3 regions of the Mesorhizobium sp. Cs1299R1N3 genome follow, and region 1 is predicted to be linked to each of the others. Evidence: predicted binding sites of a transcription regulator. Region 1 holds the regulator's gene; each other region holds the start of a gene.
The links. The regulator PhoB, encoded in region 1, activates phosphate uptake and scavenging genes when phosphate is short. The targets are predictions, from matches to a motif close to TGTCATNNANCTGTCAT.
Positions count from the first base shown of each region.

Region 2: O7B34_RS27075 (acid phosphatase) is a predicted target of PhoB. The motif match lies at 3,348-3,364, and genes of this name have one in related genera.
Region 3: O7B34_RS02255 (ceramide glucosyltransferase) is a predicted target of PhoB. The motif match lies at 1,721-1,737, and genes of this name have one in related genera.

Region 1 covers NZ_JAPYKQ010000007.1:100,968-107,341, forward strand. Annotated here, with positions in the region: gene phoU (phosphate signaling complex protein PhoU) at 1-667, shown strand, start outside; gene phoB (phosphate regulon transcriptional regulator PhoB) at 687-1,376, shown strand; gene O7B34_RS17380 (ROK family protein) at 1,379-2,626, opposite strand; gene xylF (D-xylose ABC transporter substrate-binding protein) at 2,897-3,937, shown strand; gene O7B34_RS17390 (sugar ABC transporter permease) at 4,081-5,433, shown strand; gene O7B34_RS17395 (ATP-binding cassette domain-containing protein) at 5,488-6,246, shown strand.
Region 2 covers NZ_JAPYKQ010000018.1:63,592-69,965, reverse strand. Annotated here, with positions in the region: gene O7B34_RS27095 (helix-turn-helix domain-containing protein) at 1-306, shown strand, start outside; gene O7B34_RS27090 (YybH family protein) at 403-804, opposite strand; gene O7B34_RS27085 (SDR family oxidoreductase) at 1,045-1,749, shown strand; gene O7B34_RS27080 (cytochrome-c peroxidase) at 2,004-3,224, opposite strand; gene O7B34_RS27075 (acid phosphatase) at 3,436-4,968, shown strand; gene O7B34_RS27070 (DUF922 domain-containing Zn-dependent protease) at 5,021-5,650, opposite strand; gene O7B34_RS27065 (hypothetical protein) at 5,709-6,200, shown strand.
Region 3 covers NZ_JAPYKQ010000001.1:482,396-488,769, forward strand. Annotated here, with positions in the region: gene O7B34_RS02250 (O-succinylhomoserine sulfhydrylase) at 1-441, shown strand, start outside; gene O7B34_RS02255 (ceramide glucosyltransferase) at 469-1,620, opposite strand; gene apaG (Co2+/Mg2+ efflux protein ApaG) at 1,841-2,233, shown strand; gene O7B34_RS02265 (Hsp33 family molecular chaperone) at 2,309-3,340, opposite strand; gene argF (ornithine carbamoyltransferase) at 3,505-4,416, opposite strand; gene O7B34_RS02275 (aspartate aminotransferase family protein) at 4,433-5,632, opposite strand; gene O7B34_RS02280 (GcrA family cell cycle regulator) at 5,989-6,374, shown strand, end outside.

The sequences.
Region 1 (6,374 bases):
ACAGATCAGCAGGCTGATCAGCGACATGGGCGATCTCGCCGGCACGATGGTCGGCGGCGCCACCAAGGCGCTGCTGAATTCCGATAACGCGCTGGCACAGCGCGTCGTCTCCGACGATGCCATCATGGACGCGCGCCAGCGCGAACTCGACGACCGCGCCATCACCCTGATCGCCAAGCGTCAGCCGATGGCCGACGATCTGCGTCACGTCGTCGGCTCGATCCGGATGGCGGGCGATCTCGAGCGCATCGGCGACCTTGCCAAGAACATTGCCAAGCGCGTCGGCTCCGTCGGCCTCTCCGCCACGCCGCGCGACCTGTCGCATTCGATCGACTCCATGGCGCAGCTGGTGCTGATCCAGGTGCAGGGCGTGGTCGAGGAATACGCGGCCGGCGATGCCGCCGCGCTCGCCAAGCTCAGGAATGACGACGAACGCATCGATGTCAAATACACATCGGTGTTCCGCGAACTCCTGACCTACATGATGGAGGATCCGCGCAACATCACGGCTTGCACGCATCTTTTGTTCTGCGCCAAGAATCTCGAACGCATCGGCGACCACGTGACCAACATTGCCGAGAATGCATATTATGTGCTGACCGGCACGCAACTGCCCGCCAACCGTCCGAAGCAGGACGAGACGGCGATGTCGGTGCCGGCGGCTTGACGGCAGGGATGATCAATCGATGATCGCGCCACGCATCATGGTGGTGGAGGACGAGGAGCCGCTCGGCGTGCTCCTCCGCTACAATCTGGAATCGGAAGGCTACCAGGTCGAGGTGGTGACGCGCGGCGACGAAGCCGAGATCCGCCTCCAGGAGAACGTGCCCGACCTCCTGGTGCTCGACTGGATGGTGCCGGCGGTTTCCGGCATCGAACTCTGTCGGCGCCTGCGAATGCGGCCCGAGACCGAGAGGCTGCCGATCATCATGCTGACGGCGCGCGGCGAGGAGAGCGACCGCGTGCGCGGCCTCTCGACCGGTGCCGACGACTATCTGGTCAAGCCGTTCTCGACACCGGAATTCATGGCCCGGGTCAAGGCGCTGCTGCGCCGCGCCAAGCCGGAAGTGCTGTCCAGCGTGCTCAAGGTCGGCGACATCGTGCTCGACCGGGAATCGCACCGGGTCTATCGCAAGAAGAGCGAGATCCGGCTCGGGCCGACCGAGTTCCGCCTGCTCGAATTCATGATGCGTCATCCCGGTCGCGTGTTCTCGCGCAGCCAGCTGCTCGACAATGTCTGGGGCGAGACGATCTATATCGACGAGCGCACCGTGGACGTGCATGTCGGCCGGCTGCGCAAGGCGGTCAACAACGGCCGCATGCCGGACGTGATCCGCACCATTCGCGGCGCGGGCTACGCGATCCGCGAAGACTGAAATCAGGCTACATTCTTGCCCGGAACGCCGGGCCTCGCCAGCACGCCCGGCGCGAAAATCTCCTGGTCGACGAAGGTCAGCGCCCGCATGGCGCAACCTTCGCGGATGAGCGGCAGCTCGTTCGGCTCGGTGTCGAAGGAAATCGATTCCGAATGCTGGCCGCCGGCGGTCTGGGCGATGGCCTCGCGCAAGGCCGGCTCGATTAGGTCGAAGGCGGCGGCGCTGACGCCGACCATGGCGACGGGTGCGGGATCGATCAGAGCGAACAGGCTGCCCAGCCCATAGCCCAGCGCCTCGCCGGCCTTGCGATAGGCTTCGCGCTCCGGTCCGTCTTTCTCCCTTGCCGTCGCGGCGAGTGCCCGCATCTGCGCATCGCTGACATCGGCGACCGGTTCGGCGTCCTCGCCAAGCTGCCTGGCGTTGCGCCAGATGGCGTAGTTGCCGGCATAGGCCTCGACGCAGCCGCGCCGCCCGCAGCGGCAGAGCGCGCCTCCCGGGCGATGGATCATGTGGCCGAACTCGCCTCCCGACGAATGCGTGCCGGTGAAAAGCTCGCCCTTCAGCACCAGGCCCATGCCAATGCCGTGCGAGAGCAGGATGGCGATGAAGTCGTCGCGGTAGCGTTCGGGGTCGCGCCAGCGCAGCGCCACCGCCATCATGTTGCAGTCGTTCTCCATGGTGGCGGGGATGCCGAACTCGGCTTCAAGTATGTCGGCGAAGGGAATATCCGTCTGCGGCGTGATCGGCGACCACAGCATCGCACGCGCCTCGGTGTCGGTGATGCCCTGGATCGCCAGCGCGATGCGGGCAATACTGCGGACGTCGAGATCGGGGTCCTCGAGGCGCCGCCGCACTATTGCCGTGCATTCGCCGATCAGCGCCTCGCGCGATATGGTCAGCGTGTCCAGCCGGCGCTGTTCCTCGGCGACCACCTGGCCGGAATAATCGATGACGGCGACGGACAGGAAATTCAGCGACAGCACCACGGTCATCACAGCCGCGGCCTCGGGGTTGAGACCAAGGCCAACCTGCGGCCGGCCGCGTTTCAGTGAACCGGCCTCGTTCGGCTTGCCTTCGGTCAGGATACCCTCGTCGATCAGGTCGGCTGATATCGCCGATATGGTCGAGTGGCTGAGGCCGGTGGTGGCGGCGATCTCGGTGCGCGAGGGCTGACCACCCTGACGCACGGCTGCAATCACCATGGCGCGGTTGCGCCGGCGCAGATCGTCGTGGCGGATTCCGACCGACATGCTTCCCACATCCTCCCGTCGCCGCGGTTCTTGACACCCCCTCGAACATCTCCGGCAACGGGCCGAATACTGGCAGAAGCGGCAGGAGCTGTCATTTATTTATTGCGGGACTCGAAAAAAGGGTCCCGGCACCTCAAAATCCATCAGAATCGATGTTGACAGTGTTCCGACGATGGATCAGTGTTTTTTCGAGGCTCGAAAAAATAGGGCCTTTGTGCCGGCCTTCGGGCCAGTTTGGTCGCGCCATACGCGGCGCAGGGAGGATATATCATGAAGAGATTCACAGTCGCCATCCTGGCGGGTGTCGCCATGTCGCTGACGCTGGCGCCGGTGGCGCAGGCGAAGGACAAGGTCATCGGCGTTTCGTGGTCGAATTTCCAGGAAGAGCGCTGGAAGACCGACGAGGCCGCCATGAAGAAGGCGATCGAGGCCGCGGGCGACAAGTACATTTCCGCCGATGCGCAGTCCAATCCCGGCAAGCAGCTGACCGATGTCGAAAGCCTGATTTCGCAGGGCGCCAATTCGCTGATCATCCTGGCGCAGGATGCTTCGGCCATCGGCCCGGCGGTGCAGAAGGCGCTCGACGAGGGCATTCCGGTCGTCGGCTATGACCGCCTGATCGAGAACAAGGACGTCTTCTACCTGACCTTCGACAACAAGGAAGTCGGCCGCATGCAGGCCCGCGGGGTGTTCAAGGTGAAGCCCGAAGGCAATTACGTCTTCATCAAGGGCTCGGGTGCCGATCCGAATGCCGACTTCCTGTTCTCGGGCTCGATGGAAGTGCTGAAGGAAGCCATCGACAGCGGCAAGATCAAGAATGTCGGCGAAGCCTATACGGACGGCTGGCTGCCCGCCAACGCCCAGAAGAACATGGAGCAGTTCCTCACCGCCAACGACAATAAGGTCGACGCCGTGGTCGCGGCCAATGACGGCACCGCCGGCGGCGTCGTCGCGGCGCTGACGGCGCAGGGGCTCGCCGGCACCGTGCCGGTCTCTGGCCAGGACGGCGACCACGCCGCGCTCAACCGCATCGCGCTCGGCACACAGACCGTGTCGGTGTGGAAGGACGCGCGTGAACTCGGCAAGAACGCCGCCGAGATCGCCTCGCAGCTCGCCGACGGCAAGAAGATGACCGACATCGCCGGCGCGAAGGACTTCACGACGCCTGGCGGCAACACCGTCAAGTCGCTGTTCCTGACCCCGGTCGCCATCACCAAGGACAATCTCAACCTCGTCATCGACGCCGGCTGGATCAAGAAGGACGAAGTCTGCGCGGGCGTCGCCGCCGGCAGCGTCGCGGCCTGCAACTGAGTTTGACCGCTTGAAGAAATGAAGGCGCCGCGGCCCCCAAGCCGCGGCGTTTTCTCAAAAAGATTTGTGTTTCCGCATCACGCGGATAGCTTCTAGGCCGGGTTCGGCATCCGCGTCAGACGGCCAGCCGGTTGGAGGAAATCATGACCGACACGACGTCCAACCTGCAGGCCGATACCGCGCGCGCTTCGGAACTCGGCGCGGTCGCCCGGTTCCTGAAAGCGACCGAGATCGACACCCGTATGCTCGGCATGATCGGCGCCCTGCTGCTGATCTGGGTCGCGCTGCATGTGATTTCGAGCTTGCGTCTTGGCGTCAATCCGCTCGATTTCGACAGCCGCACGTTTCTGACGCCGCGCAATCTGTGGAATCTGTCGGTGCAGACGTCAGCGGTCGCAATCATGGCCTGCGGCATGGTGCTGGTCATCGTCATGCGCAACATCGACCTGTCCGTCGGTTCCGCCGAGGGCCTGATCGGCATGGTCATGGGCTTTGCCCAGGTGCACTTCCTGGTCCGGTTCGTGGGGCTTGAACTCGGCAATCCATGGATCTGGGTGCTGGCACTGGTCATCGGCCTGGCGCTCGGCCTTTTGATCGGCGCCTTCCAGGGCTTCGTCATCGCCTATCTCGAAGTGCCGGCCTTCATCGTCACGCTGGGCGGCCTGCTGGTCTGGCGCGGTGCCGCCTGGTGGGTCACCAGCGGCCAGACGGTGGCACCGCTCGACGCCACCTTCCAGCTGATGGGCGGCGGACCGGCCGGATCGATCGGCGCGACCTGGAGCTGGGTCGTAGGCATCGTCGCCTGCCTGGCCGTCGTGTTTGCGCTGTTCAACGGGCGGGTGCAACGAAAGCGGTTCCGCTTCCCGCTGCGGCCGATCTGGGCCGAGACGCTGCTCGGCGTCGTCACCTGTGCCGTCATCATGGGCGCGGTGTGGCTGGCCAACTCCTATCCGTGGCCGATCGGCATCGTGAACCGGTACGCGGCCGCCAACAACATCACCGTGCCGGAGGGCGGGCTATTCATCGCCCACGGCATCGCCATACCGGTACTGATGGCCGTCGCCGTCGGTCTGGTCATGACCTTCATCACAAAACGCACCCGTTTCGGCCGTTATGTCTTTGCCATCGGCGGCAATCCGGAAGCGGCCAACCTCGCCGGCATCAACACGCGCTGGATCACCATGAAGGTGTTCATGATCATGGGCGTGCTGGCCACGATCGCCGCCGCCATTTCGTCGGCCCGGCAGAACTCGGCCACCAATGTGCTTGGAACATTGGATGAGCTGCTCGTCATTGCCGCGGCCGTCATCGGCGGCACGTCGCTTGCCGGCGGCTCGGGAACGATCATCGGCGCCATGCTCGGCGCGTTGCTGATGCAGTCGCTGCAGTCGGGCATGGTGCTGCTCGGCGTCGATTCGCCGCTGCAGAGCATCGTCGTCGGTGCCGTGCTGGTCATCGCGGTGTGGCTCGACACCGTTTACCGCAAGCGCGTTTAGGGAGGCATCACCGTGATTGACAAGACTGCTCCTGCGGCCACCGCGCTGGTCGACATGCGTAATATCTCGATCGCATTCGGCGGCATCCGTGCCGTCGACGATGCCTCGATCGATCTTTTCCCCGGCGAGGTCGTGGCGCTGCTCGGCCACAACGGCGCCGGCAAGTCGACGCTGATCAAGATCCTGTCCGGCGCCTACAAGCGCGACTCCGGCCAGATATTCGTCAATGGCGAGGAGGCAGCGATCTCCAACCCGCGCGACGCCAAGAAATACGGCATCGAGACGATCTACCAGACGCTGGCGCTGGCAGACAATGTCGATGCCGCCGCCAATCTGTTCCTCGGCCGCGAACTGATGACTGCCTGGGGCACGCTCGACGACGTCGCCATGGAGGCCGAGGCGCGCAAGGTAATGGGGCGGCTCAATCCTCGCTTCCAGCGTTTCAAGGAACCGGTGATCAAACTGTCGGGCGGACAGCGCCAGTCAGTGGCGATCGCACGCGCCATCCTGTTCAACGCCCGCATCCTGATCATGGACGAGCCGACGGCGGCACTCGGCCCCCAGGAAACGGCACAGGTCGGCGAACTGGTCAGGCAGCTCAAGTCCGACGGCATCGGCATCTTCCTGATCAGCCACGACATCCACGACGTGTTCGAGCTTGCCGACCGGGTCTGCGTGATGAAGAACGGTCAGGTCGTCGGCACGGCACGCACCACGGATGTCACCCAGGACGAGGTGCTGGGCATGATCATCCTGGGTAAATGTCCTCCAGGTGCCATACCGGGGCCGGGTGCGCTGAAGATCGCCGCCTGAGGCCGGCGAGGCTGCTCGGGCACGCCCCTTGCCGTTCACATGATATGCCAGTGATCACGATGGCTTGGCCTGACCATTGTGTTGGCCCGGCGACTTGCCCATAAAGGTCCTGTTTGATCGTGGACCGC
Region 2 (6,374 bases), on a different contig from region 1:
GTGCGCAAGCGCATGGTGCCGATCCACGCCTATGCGCGCGCCCGCACGCCGGAAGAGTTCGGTCCGCTGACCCGGCATGCCGGCGAGGAGTTCCTGATCGTGCTCAAGGGCGAGATCGAACTGCACACCGACCAATACGCGCCGGTGCGGCTGAAAGCGGGCGAGAGCGTCTACATCGATTCCACCATGGGCCACGCCTATCTCTCGGTGGGCGAGGGCGACGCCGAGATGCTGTGCGTCTGCTCCGGCGACGAGCCCGACATGGAAGGCACGCTGCTCTCCGTGCTGGAGACGGTGGAGGGGTAGGGGCTTTCGAACACCGCCGCCGTCGCACCCCGGGCGCTAATTTGCGTGGTTATCAATGCCTTCCGGAGGCGATCCCGCAATCGCATCTCGGATGCCTCATTGCCGATCCTGCGTCTCCTCTTTTTTCGTGGTGACGAGGTTTGCATCGCGTGCAAGCCTCCATTGCCCGTCTTTCTCCTTGCGCAGGAGCGTCAGCGTATATCCCGACCGATGCACGCTACCGCCCGGCGAGGTGGCGCTCATTTCAATGCGGTTTCGGATAAAGGCCCAGTCTCCAAGCAGTTGCAGTTCGAGGATTTCGCTCGTTCCGTCGATCCTTGCATCAGCCATGCCTTGCGACGCTTTGGCGAAGGCCGCCTTGCCGAACGGCTCCTGGCCGGGAACCGTGAAGATCACGTCGTCGGTCATGAGCGAAAGCACGGTCGCCAGATCGCCGCTTTTGCTAGCCGTCATCCAGGTGTCGACCACTTGCCTGATGGCTTTTTCGTCGTCGTTCATCGCGCAGTCCTCCGGGTGAGTTCGGACATCGGCGAGAGCAGAGATAGTGCGGTCCGCCGTATCAGCAACAACGGTTGCGGCGGCGATCGCAGGCTGATCGGGTGGCGCCCGCTCGCATTGAGTTTTTCTGCAACCTGGATCAGCCTTTCCGGTTCGAACTGGCCGAGGAAACCGGCTATACGGTGCCTCAGCGTCGGCCATGCCGGTTGCAGTTTTGCCGAACCCGAGAAGGAAAACCCAATGAATTCAGAAAAAACAGCTGTCATCGTGGCCGGTGGCAGCGGCATGGGCGCGGCGGCGGCCAAGCGCCTGGCGGCGGATGGGTTCAAGGTGGCGATCCTGTCCTCGTCCGGCAAGGGCGAGGCGCTGGCCAAGGAATTGGGCGGACTCGGCGTCACCGGCTCCAACCAGTCGAACGACGACCTGCAGCGTCTCGCCGACCTGACGCTGGAGCGCTATGGCCGCATCGACGTGCTGGTCAACAGCGGCGGCCATGGGCCGCGCGCGCCGATCCTGGAGATCACGGACGAGCAGTGGCACACCGGCATGGACGTCTACCTGATGAACGTCATCCGGCCGGTGCGCATCGTGGCGCCGCAGATGGTCAAGCAGAAGGGCGGCGCCATCATCAACATCTCGACGGCCTGGGTGGCCGAGCCGAACGCGATGTTCCCGACCTCGGCCGTGTTCCGCGCCGGCCTTGCCGCCTACACCAAGATTTTCGCCAACACCTATGCGGCCGACAATGTGCGCATGAACAATGTGCTGCCCGGCTGGATCGACAGCCTGCCCACCACCGAAGAGCGCCGCGACAATGTGCCGATGCAACGCTACGGGACGAGCGAGGAGATCGCCGCGACCATTGCTTTTTTGGCTTCGGAAGGGGCCGGGTATATTACCGGGCAGAGTATCCGCGTGGATGGGGGTGTTATCCGGGCGCTGTGAGGGATTTGGTCCGATTTTTTGGAGACGCCGGAGGGCCAGCGCCCCCCTCTGCCCTGCCGGGCATCTCCCCCTCAAGGGGGGAGATTGGCAGCTTTGGCGCCGGTTCTTTTCCTCAACACCGAAAATTAGCGAAAGCCATGGTGACATCCGATCTCCCCCCTTGAGGGGGAGATGTCCGGCAGGACAGAGGGGGGCGCTGGCCCGCCGGCGTTCCGTTTTGGGTGCCATGCTCGTCCCGACGCTTCAGTGGCCCGTCACCGCTGATCCGCATCCGTCAGCGTCTGCAGGAACGCCACGATGTCGTCGATCTCGGTGTCGTTGAGCGCCGGCTTGTCGCCGGGTTTCTTGCCGTTGAAGGGTGGGTCCTGGTTGAGATTTTTCCAGTATGCCTTTGGCAGATCGTCATATTGCCTCACCGTGCCGTCTGCATTCCTGGGATACCAGTGGCCGGGGTCGGTGTCGCGGCTGGCGTAGAAGGCGACGGCGTCGCGCAGCGTGTGGAAATAGCCGTTGTGGAAGAAACTCTTGCGCAGCGCGACATTGCGCAGCGTCGGTGTCTTGAACAGGCCGCAATAGCCGGTGCGGCCGTGGAAATCGGTGCGCAGCGGGCCGCACAGGCCGAGATCGGCATAGGCGGGGTCGGCGTTGGCCGGGATGGCCGGATTGCGCGGCACGGCGATGGCGATCAGGCCGAAATCGGTGAATTGCGGCGGCTCGCCGTCATTGGCGGGTTCGCTGAGGTGGCAGGAGGCGCAATTGCCTTTCGCCTCGTCCTCGAACAGGGCGCGGCCGCGCCGTTCCTGCGCCGACAGCGTCGCCTTGCCGGCGAGGAAGGCGTCGTAGCGGCTGGAATAGGGGTAGAAATCGGCGGCGCTCTGCTCGAACGTGCCGAGCGCCTCGGCGGCGGCGTCGAAGGCGTCGCCCGGGCGGTCGAAGACATCGTTGCCGAACGTTGCCTTGAACTCGTCGGCATAGGCCGATCTGCGCAAGGCGGCGGTGACCGCCCCCGCATCCTTGTTGGCCATCTCGAAGGGCGAGAGCAGCGGGATTTTCGCCTGATCCTTGCCGTGGTCGGCGCGACCGTCCCAGGTCAGGCCGCCGGTCGGACCGTTGTCGACGCTCTCGTCGCCTTCGTCCTCGGAATCGTAGAAGTGCTCGGTGAAGGCGGGAGCGGCCTGGAGATAGCGCAGCGAGGGCACCGCGCGCACGCCGGGCCGGTCGAGATGCGGCCCGCCCATCTCGACCGGAGCTGCCGAGGCCGGACCGAAAGCATGGCGCGGATCATGGCAGGACGAGCAGGCCTGCCTGCCCGAGGCCGACAGCGCCGGGTCGAAGAACATCTTTCGCCCCAAGGCGTTCAGCGCCTCGGCGCGCGCGAAAGCTTGCGCGCGGGATAGCGGACCGGGATGGACGCCATCCGCCGTACTCGCGGGCGCGGCACAGCCAAATGTCGAGATCGCGGCAATCGCGATCATCAGGCTTTTCCATCGTCTCGTCTTCATGGAGCATGGTCCGCTTTGGCCGGGAAATAGGAATGGAGTGCAACGGATTGATGACCGGCCCCTGTGCTCACGAAACCGTGTTCGCCGCAGCGGCGGATGTCACAAAGGTGACAAGGCATCCACGTTAGCTGCCCCTATGGTTTCCGCGCCCCTCCAGCCACAGTCAAGCCACGAGGTCTTCCCGATGACGAGGCTCAAGCTCCTCACTTCCTTCTGCCTGGCCGGTTCGGCCCTGCTTCCCCTCGCGGCCAATGCCGCCCCTGCGGGCTTCGACAAGATCGACACCGTCGTCGTCATCTATGCCGAGAACCGCAGCTTCGATAATCTCTATGGCGGCTTCCCCGGCGCCAACGGGCTGGCCAATGTCTCGGCCGATCAGGCGCGCCAGCTTGACCGCGACGGCAAGCCGCTCACCGAGCTGCCGCCGGCCTGGGGCGGGCTGACCGGAAAGGGCGTCACGCCTGTCGTGACGGAGGCTGAGACCGCGCATCTCGCCAACGCCGCCTTCGCCATCGACGATCCCAAGGGCTTCAACGAGGGCACCAACGTCATCACCCATGATCTGTGGCACCGCTTCTACCAGGAGCAGATGCAGATCGACGGCGGCAAGAACGATAAATTCGTCGCCTGGGCCGATTCCGGCGGCCTTGTCATGGGCCACTATGATGGCTCCATCCTGCCGATGTGGCAGGTCGCGAAGAAGTATGTGCTGGCCGACAATTTCTTCCAGGGCGCCTTCGGCGGCTCCTTCCTCAACCATTTCCAGCTCGCCTGCGCCTGTACGCCGGTCTACCCGCACGCCGACACCAGTCCGATCAAGGGCCAGATCGCCGTGGTCGAGGCCGACGGCACGACACTGAAGGTCGCCGACAATTCGCCGGCCTCGGCACTCGGCGGCGTACCGAAATTCGTCAATGACGGCGCCATCACGCCCGACTTCCATGCCGTCAACACCATGCAGCCGCCCTATCAGCCGAGCGCCAACAAGCCGGCCGAGGGCGGCGACAAGGCGCTGGCCGACCCGGCCGCGCCCACCACGCTGCCGCCGCAGCACGACATCACCATCGGCGATCTGCTGTCGCTGAAAGGAGTGAGCTGGGCCTGGTATGCCGGCGCCTGGCAGGCAACGCTCGACGGCAAGAACGCGACGCCGGTGCCGAACTTCCAGTTCCATCACCAGCCCTTCAACTACTTCGCCGCCTACGCGCCCGGCACCGCCGCGCGCACCGAGCATCTGCGGGACGGCGGCCTGGATGGCGCCGAGTTCATCAAGGCGATCGACGACGGCAAGCTGCCGCAGGTCGCCTTCTACAAGCCGCAAGGCAATCTCAACGAGCACGGCGGCTATGCCGACGTGGCCAGCGGCGACCGGCATCTGGCCGACCTCATTTCGCATCTGGAGAAGAGCCCGCAATGGGGCCACATGCTGGTGGTCGTCACCTATGACGAGAATGGCGGCTTCTGGGATCATGTCGCGCCGCCCAGGGCCGACCGGTGGGGCCCGGGCAACCGCGTCCCGGCCTTCATCGTCTCGCCCTATGCCAGGATGGGCACGGTCGACCACACGCAATACGACACGACGTCGATCGTGCGCTTCATCACCGCGCGCTACGACCTGCCGGTACTGACCGGCATCGTTGCCCGCGACAAAGCGCTGGCCGCCAATGGCGAGCCGCCGATGGGCGACCTGAGCGCGGCGCTGGACCTCAGCCGGTAGACCCGACCCGAATCGCGGATACGCCGCCGCGCCGCGGGGCGCGGTGGCCATCTCAGCCGCCATTCACCAGGGCAAGAATGAGCTTCTGCAGATTGCCGCCCTGGCCGAGTTCGACGCGGTCGAAATCGCGGCTTGCCTGCACCCGGGCCTTCGAGATCGCGTCGAGCCGACGGACCACCTCGGCCCTGGTCTTGCTGCATTTGGGATCATCGGGAACAGTCAGGCCGTCGGTCGCGACTTCGATGTCATTGACCATTTGTATCATGCTGGCGCCATGGACCTTCTCATGGGCACTGACGCCGGCGATGAACACTTCCCAGCTCTTCTGGACGGCCGGCGGCAGCGGCGCGGAGGGGCTTGGCAAGGTGTAGGTGATAATCAGTTTCGGCTTCGCCGCCGTCAGCACGCAGGCCTTGCCGGTAGGCTTGTAGTTCCTGACCCCCCAGGTCAGCTTGAAATTGGTGTGGGCGATGGCGCGGGCAATGCCGGCATTCGGCCCGTTCTGGCCGATCGACCGGTAGAGCTCCAGCCCGGACTGGCCTGAAATGGCGTAGGTCTCGACCTTCTCGACCGGCTTCCATTCGGCCTGCGCGGCGAGCGGCGAGGCCACCAGGGCGGCTGTCACAAGACACAGGCGAATACAAGCTCTCAACACCAAGGCCCCCCGCACATGCAATGCCATTCAATGGCTTTTCCTATATGCTGCCGGCGGGTGCTGCAAATGCCCGAAGGGGGAAGTCATGAAAAGATATCTCGTTGCCGCCGGAGCCTTGGCGGCATTGCTTGGCACTGAGCCGGCCTTTGCCGCATCCTGCGGCTGGAGCGCGAAGATGGAAGAAGACGAGGGCGGCAGCGTGCTGACGGCTTCCGTCTGCGGCGGGCCGAAAGGCGACGCGCAGTTGATGCTGACCTGTTTCGACAATCCGGTGCTGAGCTACGACCTCGGTGCCAGCGGCCCGCAACTGGAACCGGGCATCAACGGTTCGTTCGACTTCAAGGCCGATGGCAAGACGGTGACCAAGACGCTGCAGCTGGAGGAAATGTACAATTATTTCGTGGTCGATCTCGCCAAGGCCGATCCGCTGCTCGACCTGCTGCGCTCGAAGGGGGACGTGTCGGTCAGCGCGGCCAAATATGGCGCTATCAGCTTTCCGCTGAAGGGATCGAGCGCGGCCATCGGCAAGGTGCTGGCGCAGTGCGGCAAGGCCAAGCCCGCGGCGGACGGGGATTGATCGGGTGCTGTGCGGCAGCTGTGGCGGCTATCCATATTGTCGTCATCCTGACATCTGAACATCAGCCCGCCACTAGCCCATTGTCACATCCAACTTCGCGAGCGGTGACGCCTCTTCCTTCTCCCCTTGTGGGAGAAGGTGGATCGGCGCGTAGCGCCGAGACGGATGAGGGGT
Region 3 (6,374 bases), on a different contig from region 1:
TGGACCTTGCTGAAGGGCCTCGAGACGCTGCCGCTGCGCGTGCGCCAGCAGACGGAAAGCGCCGGCAGGATCGCCGACTTCCTGGCCGAGCAGCCGCAGATCGCTCGCGTCATCTATCCCGGCCGCGCCGACCACCCGCAGGCTGATATCGTCAAGAAGCAGATGTCGGGCGGTTCGACTCTGATCTGCCTCGACGTCAAGGGTGGCAAGCCGGCGGCGTTCGCCCTGCAGAACGCCCTCGACATCGTGCTGATCTCAAACAATCTCGGCGATGCCAAGAGCCTGATCACCCATCCGGCGACGACGACGCACAAGAATTTGAGCGACGAGGCCCGCGCCGAACTCGGCATCGGGCCTGGCACGCTCAGGCTGTCTGTTGGCCTGGAGGACGCCGACGACCTGCTGGAAGACATCGCGCAGGCGTTGCAGGCAGCTAGATAAGCTGCTTAGGAGTGTCGTCCGCGGCGATCAGGCGCGCGACGGCGTCTCTTCCAATTCGGCCGCCTTGGTGCGGATGGTCATGGCATTGCCGCGCCAGTCGACGGCGCCGCCGAGCCAGCCGCGCGCCCAGATGGACGGGAGCATCAAGTCGCGCGCGATCATCGCCGCGACCATGCGCGGCGACAGATGCCAGCCCTTGGACAAGGCCAGCGCGCATTCCGGAAGGTAGAAGGCCGCCAACACGGCAATCGCGGTTGCCCAGAGGCTGACGCCCGCGCTCGCCGCCGCAACCAGCGTTAGCGCGAGAGGCACCGCTGCGCCGGTCAGGATTTCCGGCGCGAAGAACAGCGGAAAGGTGACGCGGCGCAGGCGCGCCCAGCGGGCCTGGCGCGACCAGATCTCGCCAACGGTACGCTGGCCGAGCGGCTGCTCGAAGGGCGCCGCGACGAGATTGACGCGCAGGCCGAGGCCGTTGACCAGCTTGGTGGCGGCGGCGTCCTCGGCTATCTCGGCGGCCAGCGCGCGAATGCCGCCATTGGCGTCCAGCATCGGCTTGTTCCACAGCATGCTCTTGCCCTGGGCAAAGCCGAGGCCGAGCGCCTCGCCGGCATACTGCCAGCGGGCCTGCAATGTGTTGAGGAAGGCGCATTCGACATCGGCCCAGAAACCCTCGGGTCGCGAGCCGATCGGTGTCGAGCAGACAAGGCCGGTGTCGGATCGCCATGCCGCCATCATGTGCTCGACATAGTCCCTCGGCATCAAGACGTTGGAATCGGCGAGAATGACCCAGTTGTGGCGCGCCGCTTCCCAGCCCTTGACGCAATTGTTGAGCTTTGGATTGGCGCTGACACGGTCGTCACCGATCAGCAGCCGGGCCGGCACCTTGGAAAACCGGGCAATCGCCCTGTTTATCAGTTTGACCACCGGGTCGTCGGCATGGGCGACGCAGAAGATCAGCTCATAACGCGGCCAGTCGAGCGCGAAGGCGCGTTCCAGCGTTTCATGCGTGAACGCCTCGACGCCACGCGACGGGACGACGATCGATACCGGTTGCGACTTGCCGGCGGGCGGGGCGATCGTACCGCGCCGTTTCAGCCGTGAGGCGGCGAGCGAAATGCTGGCGGCGTTTGAAAGGATGAGTGCGGTCGAAAGCGAGGCGGCTATGAAGGTGAGTTCCATCGAGATCTGGTCACTCCGGAAAGGCGGCCCGCATCGTGGCCGTTTTCAACAGTTCGACAGAGCGCCGAGTCGCCCGGTTCGTGCACACCACCATTGTCCTGTGTCACTTAAATGACATTCTTTGCCGGCACCTGCGGTTCAAGGCTAGGCGCGACAAGACGCGCACGTTGACCTGCTCACCGGGAGCGTCGAAAATCGTCGGATTGTTTTGGAGCCGCTCATGTACCGCGCCGTGACGCGCAACATCGAAGTGCAGGTCAGGCCGTTCTATCTCGAGGACCGTTCGGACCCCTCGGAGAACCGCTATGTCTGGGGCTATCAGATAACGATCGACAACCAGTCGGACGAGTTCGTGCAGTTGTTGTCGCGCTACTGGCACATCACCGATGGTGCCGGCAGGGTCGAGGAAGTGCGCGGGCCGGGCGTTGTCGGCGACCAGCCGGAGCTCAATCCCGGCGACAGCTATCAATATACGTCCGGCTGCCCGCTCTCGACACCGTCCGGGATCATGGTCGGACGCTACACGATGCGCAACAAGCGCGGCGAGACGTTCGACATCGCTATCCCCGCCTTCTCGCTCGATCTGCCGGGGACAAGGCGCACGGTGAACTGAGCACCGGCGGTCGCGCTGCCCCTCATCCGCCCGTCGGGCACCTTCTCCCCGTGAACGGGGAGAAGGAAAGATAGCTCACTGAGCCGCAAATTCCGCCGGATCGAAGTCGTACCGCGTCGAGCAGAACTCGCAGGCGACGTGGATGCCGCCATCCTCGGTACTGTCCTTGATCTCCTGCGCGGAGAAGCCTTCGAGAATGCCGCGGATCTTGTCCCTGGAGCATGAGCACTGATCGGCGACTGGAACGCCGCCGAAGACGCGCACGCCATGCTCGTGGAACAAGCGGTAGAGCAGCCGCTCGGCGCCGATGGTCGGGTCGATCAATTCGGTCGGCTCGATGGTGCCGAGCAAGGCCAGCAACTCCTGCCAGGAATTGTCTGTGGGATCATGGATCTCCTCGCGCGGATCACCATCCCCACCCGGCAGGTCCGGAATGCGCATGCGCTCGGGCGATTGCGGCAGGAACTGCGCCAGGATACCGCCGGCGCGCCACTGCTCGCGCGCACCGCCGACACCGGGCGTCAGCAGCTTGGCGACCGAGAGCCTGAGGTCGGTCGGGATCTGTTCCGACTGGCGGAAATACGTGCGCGCCGCCTCTTCCAGCGTCTCGCCGTCGAGCTGGACGATGCCCTGATAGCGCTGCGTATGGGCGCCCTGGTCGATGGTCAGCGCCAGCACGCCGCTGCCAAGCAGCGTTTGCTGCGAGGTCTCGCCGGCCGCGATCAGTGCCTCCAGCCGGTCGGCGTCGAAACGCGCATAGGCGCGCAGCGCCGAGGGCGTGGAAAAGTCCGCGACCAGCATGTCGACAGGCCCATCGGTACGGGTCTGCAGGATGAACTTGCCTTCGAACTTGAGCGAGGTGCCGAGCAGCACCGTCAGCACACAGGCTTCCGCCAGCAGGCGGGCGACCGGCTCGGGATAGTCGTGGCGGCCAAGGATGGCGTCGAGCATCGGCCCGAGCTGGACCGTGCGGCCACGCACGTCGAGCGGACCGACTTCGAAGGGAACGACGTGATCGTCGCCGGCGTAGCCGAACTCGCCGAGTTTGGGGTGATGTTCAGTCACTTGATGGCTTTCCAACATGACAAAGCTCCAGGGCGCGGCCATGCGGCCCTGGTGGGCACATGCGTCCAAACGCGCTTGATTTGCGTGATGCGGCGCAGATAGGCATCGCGCCCCCGCAGATCAAGCGCCCAGACATTTCGGGCGCCCAGGCACTTCAGGCGCCCAGGCATTTCAGGGCATCAGTCATTTCAGGCACCCAAGAGACTTCAAGCACCGAGGCACCAGGCGAGCACGGCCTTCTGGGCGTGGAGCCGGTTCTCGGCCTCGTCGAACACCACCGAATGCGGCCCGTCGATGACCTCGTCGGTCACCTCCTCGCCGCGATGGGCCGGCAGGCAATGCATGAACAGGGCATCGGGCTTTGCCCTGGCCATCAGCGCTGCGTTGACCTGATAGGGTGAGAAGACATTGTGGCCGCGAGCGCGGTGTTCCTGGCCCATCGACACCCAGCAGTCGGTGACGATGCAGTCGGCCTGGTCGACGGCTTCCTCGGGCGAGCGGGTGAAATGCAGCTTGCCGCCATGCGCCCTGGACCAGTCGATATGCTTCTGCGCCGGTTCGCTGCCTTCGGGCACGGCGACGTTGAGATTGAAGCGGAACCGTGCCGAGGCCTCGAGCAGCGAGTGCAGCACATTGTTGCCGTCGCCGGTCCAGGCGATCGTCTTTCCAGCCACCGGCCCGCGATGCTCCTCGAAAGTCATGATGTCGGCCATCAGCTGGCAGGGATGGGTGTCGTCGGTCAGGCCGTTGATCACCGGGACGGTTGCGTTCTCGGTCAGCTCCAGCAGCCGCTCATGCGAGGTGGTGCGGATCATGATCGCATCGACGTAGCGCGACAGCACCTTGGCGGTATCGGCGATGGTCTCGGAGCGGCCTAGCTGCATCTCGGTGCCGGTCAACATGATGGTCTCGCCGCCAAGCTGGCGCATGCCGACGTCGAAAGAAACGCGGGTGCGCGTCGATGGTTTGTCGAAGATCATCGCCAGCACCTTGCCTTCGAGCGGCTTGGTCCGCTCACCGGCCTTGAGACGCGCCTTTCGCGTCACCGCGTCATCCAGCATGAAGCGCAAATCGCCTTCGGAAACGGTGGAAAGATCAGTGAAATGGCGGACTGACATCAGGAATGGTTCCGGATTACTTCGCGGCGGCGGAGGCCATGGCCTCCGACAGGCCCTTGGCGCCAGCGCGGATGCGGTTGAGCGCTTCGTGAATCTCGGCATCGGTGACGGTGAGCGGTGGCAGCAGGCGAATGACGTTGTCGCCGGCCGGAACGGCCAGCAAATGCTGGTCGCGCAGCGCCATGTTCACCTTGCCGTTGGGCATCGCGCATTTGAGGCCGAGCATCAGCCCGGTGCCCCTGATATCCTCGACAATTTCGGGGAATTCGTCAGCTATTGACGCAAGCCCCTGCTTCATCAGCAGCGCCTTGCGCTGGACATCCTCGAGAAAGCCATCTTCCAGCACCACGTCGAGCACGGCGTTGCCGACCGCCATTGCCAGCGGATTGCCGCCGAATGTGGTGCCGTGCACGCCGGCGGTCATGCCGACGGCCGCCTCGTCGGTGGCAAGGCAGGCGCCCATCGGGAAGCCGCCGCCAATGCCCTTGGCGATTGCCATGATGTCGGGCGTCACACCCGACCACTCATGCGCGAACAGCTTGCCGGTACGGCCGATGCCGCACTGGACCTCGTCATAGATCAACAACAGGCCGTGCTGTTCGCAGAGCTGCCGCAGCCGCTTCAGCGACTGTGTCGGCACCGGACGGATACCGCCCTCGCCTTGCACCGGCTCGATCAGGATCGCGGCGGTCTCCGGCGTGATCGCCTTTTCAGCGGCGTCGATGTCGTCGAAACCGACCTGGTCGAAGCCCTCGACCTTGGGTCCGAAGCCTTCGAGGTATTTGTACTGGCCGCCAGCCGCGATGGTCGCCAGGGTGCGGCCATGGAAGGCGCCTTCGAAGGTGATGACGCGGAAGCGCTCGGGATGGCCCTTGACGAAGTGGTAGCGCCGCGCCGTCTTGATCGCGCATTCCAGCGCCTCGGCGCCGGAATTGGTGAAGAACACCTTGTCGGCGAAGGTGGCATCAGCCAGCCGCTCGCCAAGCCTGCTCTGCCCCGGGATTTCATAGAGATTGGAGACGTGCCAGAGTTTCGCCGCCTGTTCGGTGAGGGCCGCGACCAGATGCGGATGACCGTGGCCAAGCGAATTGACCGCGATACCGCCGGCGAAATCGAGATATCGCTCGCCCTTGTCGGTAACCAGCCAGGTGCCTTCCCCATGGTCGAAGGCCAGGGGTGCGCGAGCAAAGGTCTCGTAAAGCGCCGAACCGCTCATTATATGCGTCTCCGGTACCGGAAAATCAAAAAAGCCGCCAAAGCGGCGGCCTTCTGCGGCTTATCGTGTTTTTCGGCCATGAAGTCAACGAAAACGTCGCGTAGTGGCGCGCGGCAAGCCCCCTGACGCAACGCCGGCTCATGAGCGACCGGGCAAGTTGGGGAAAACCGAAAAAACCGATTCGTGTTGCACTTGGGACTCTTGTCACCGAGTCAGCGCATAGAGTAGTTGTAGTCGAGAAATAACTAGATTTCGTGCGGCGGACCTAATCACCAGATATATGTGGTGTCTGCCCCAGCAGTTGTGCTGGGTCGGGAACGGATTCTGATTGCCGCACGCTTATGAGGAGCGCGGTCATGAACTGGACTGACGAGCGGGTAGAACTCTTGAGAAAACTGTGGTCGGAGGGTCTGAGCGCAAGCCAGATTGCTGCGCAGCTTGGAGGGGTCAGCCGCAACGCGGTCATCGGCAAGGTGCACCGGCTGAAGCTGTCGGGCCGTGGCCGCGCAACGGCCACGCCGGCACGCCAGAAAAAGGCATCGCAAGGTTCCTCCGTCCAGAAGTCGGTGGCGCGCGCCGCGAGCACGGCACGCCATGTCACGACTTCGATCGGCGCGACGGCCCTTCAGACGCAATTCGACGCCGAACCCGTGGCAAGGCACTACATCCGCCCGGTCGAGAACGTCGTGGTACCGATCTCACGGCATCTGCAGCTCGTCGAACTGACCGAGCGCACCTGCAA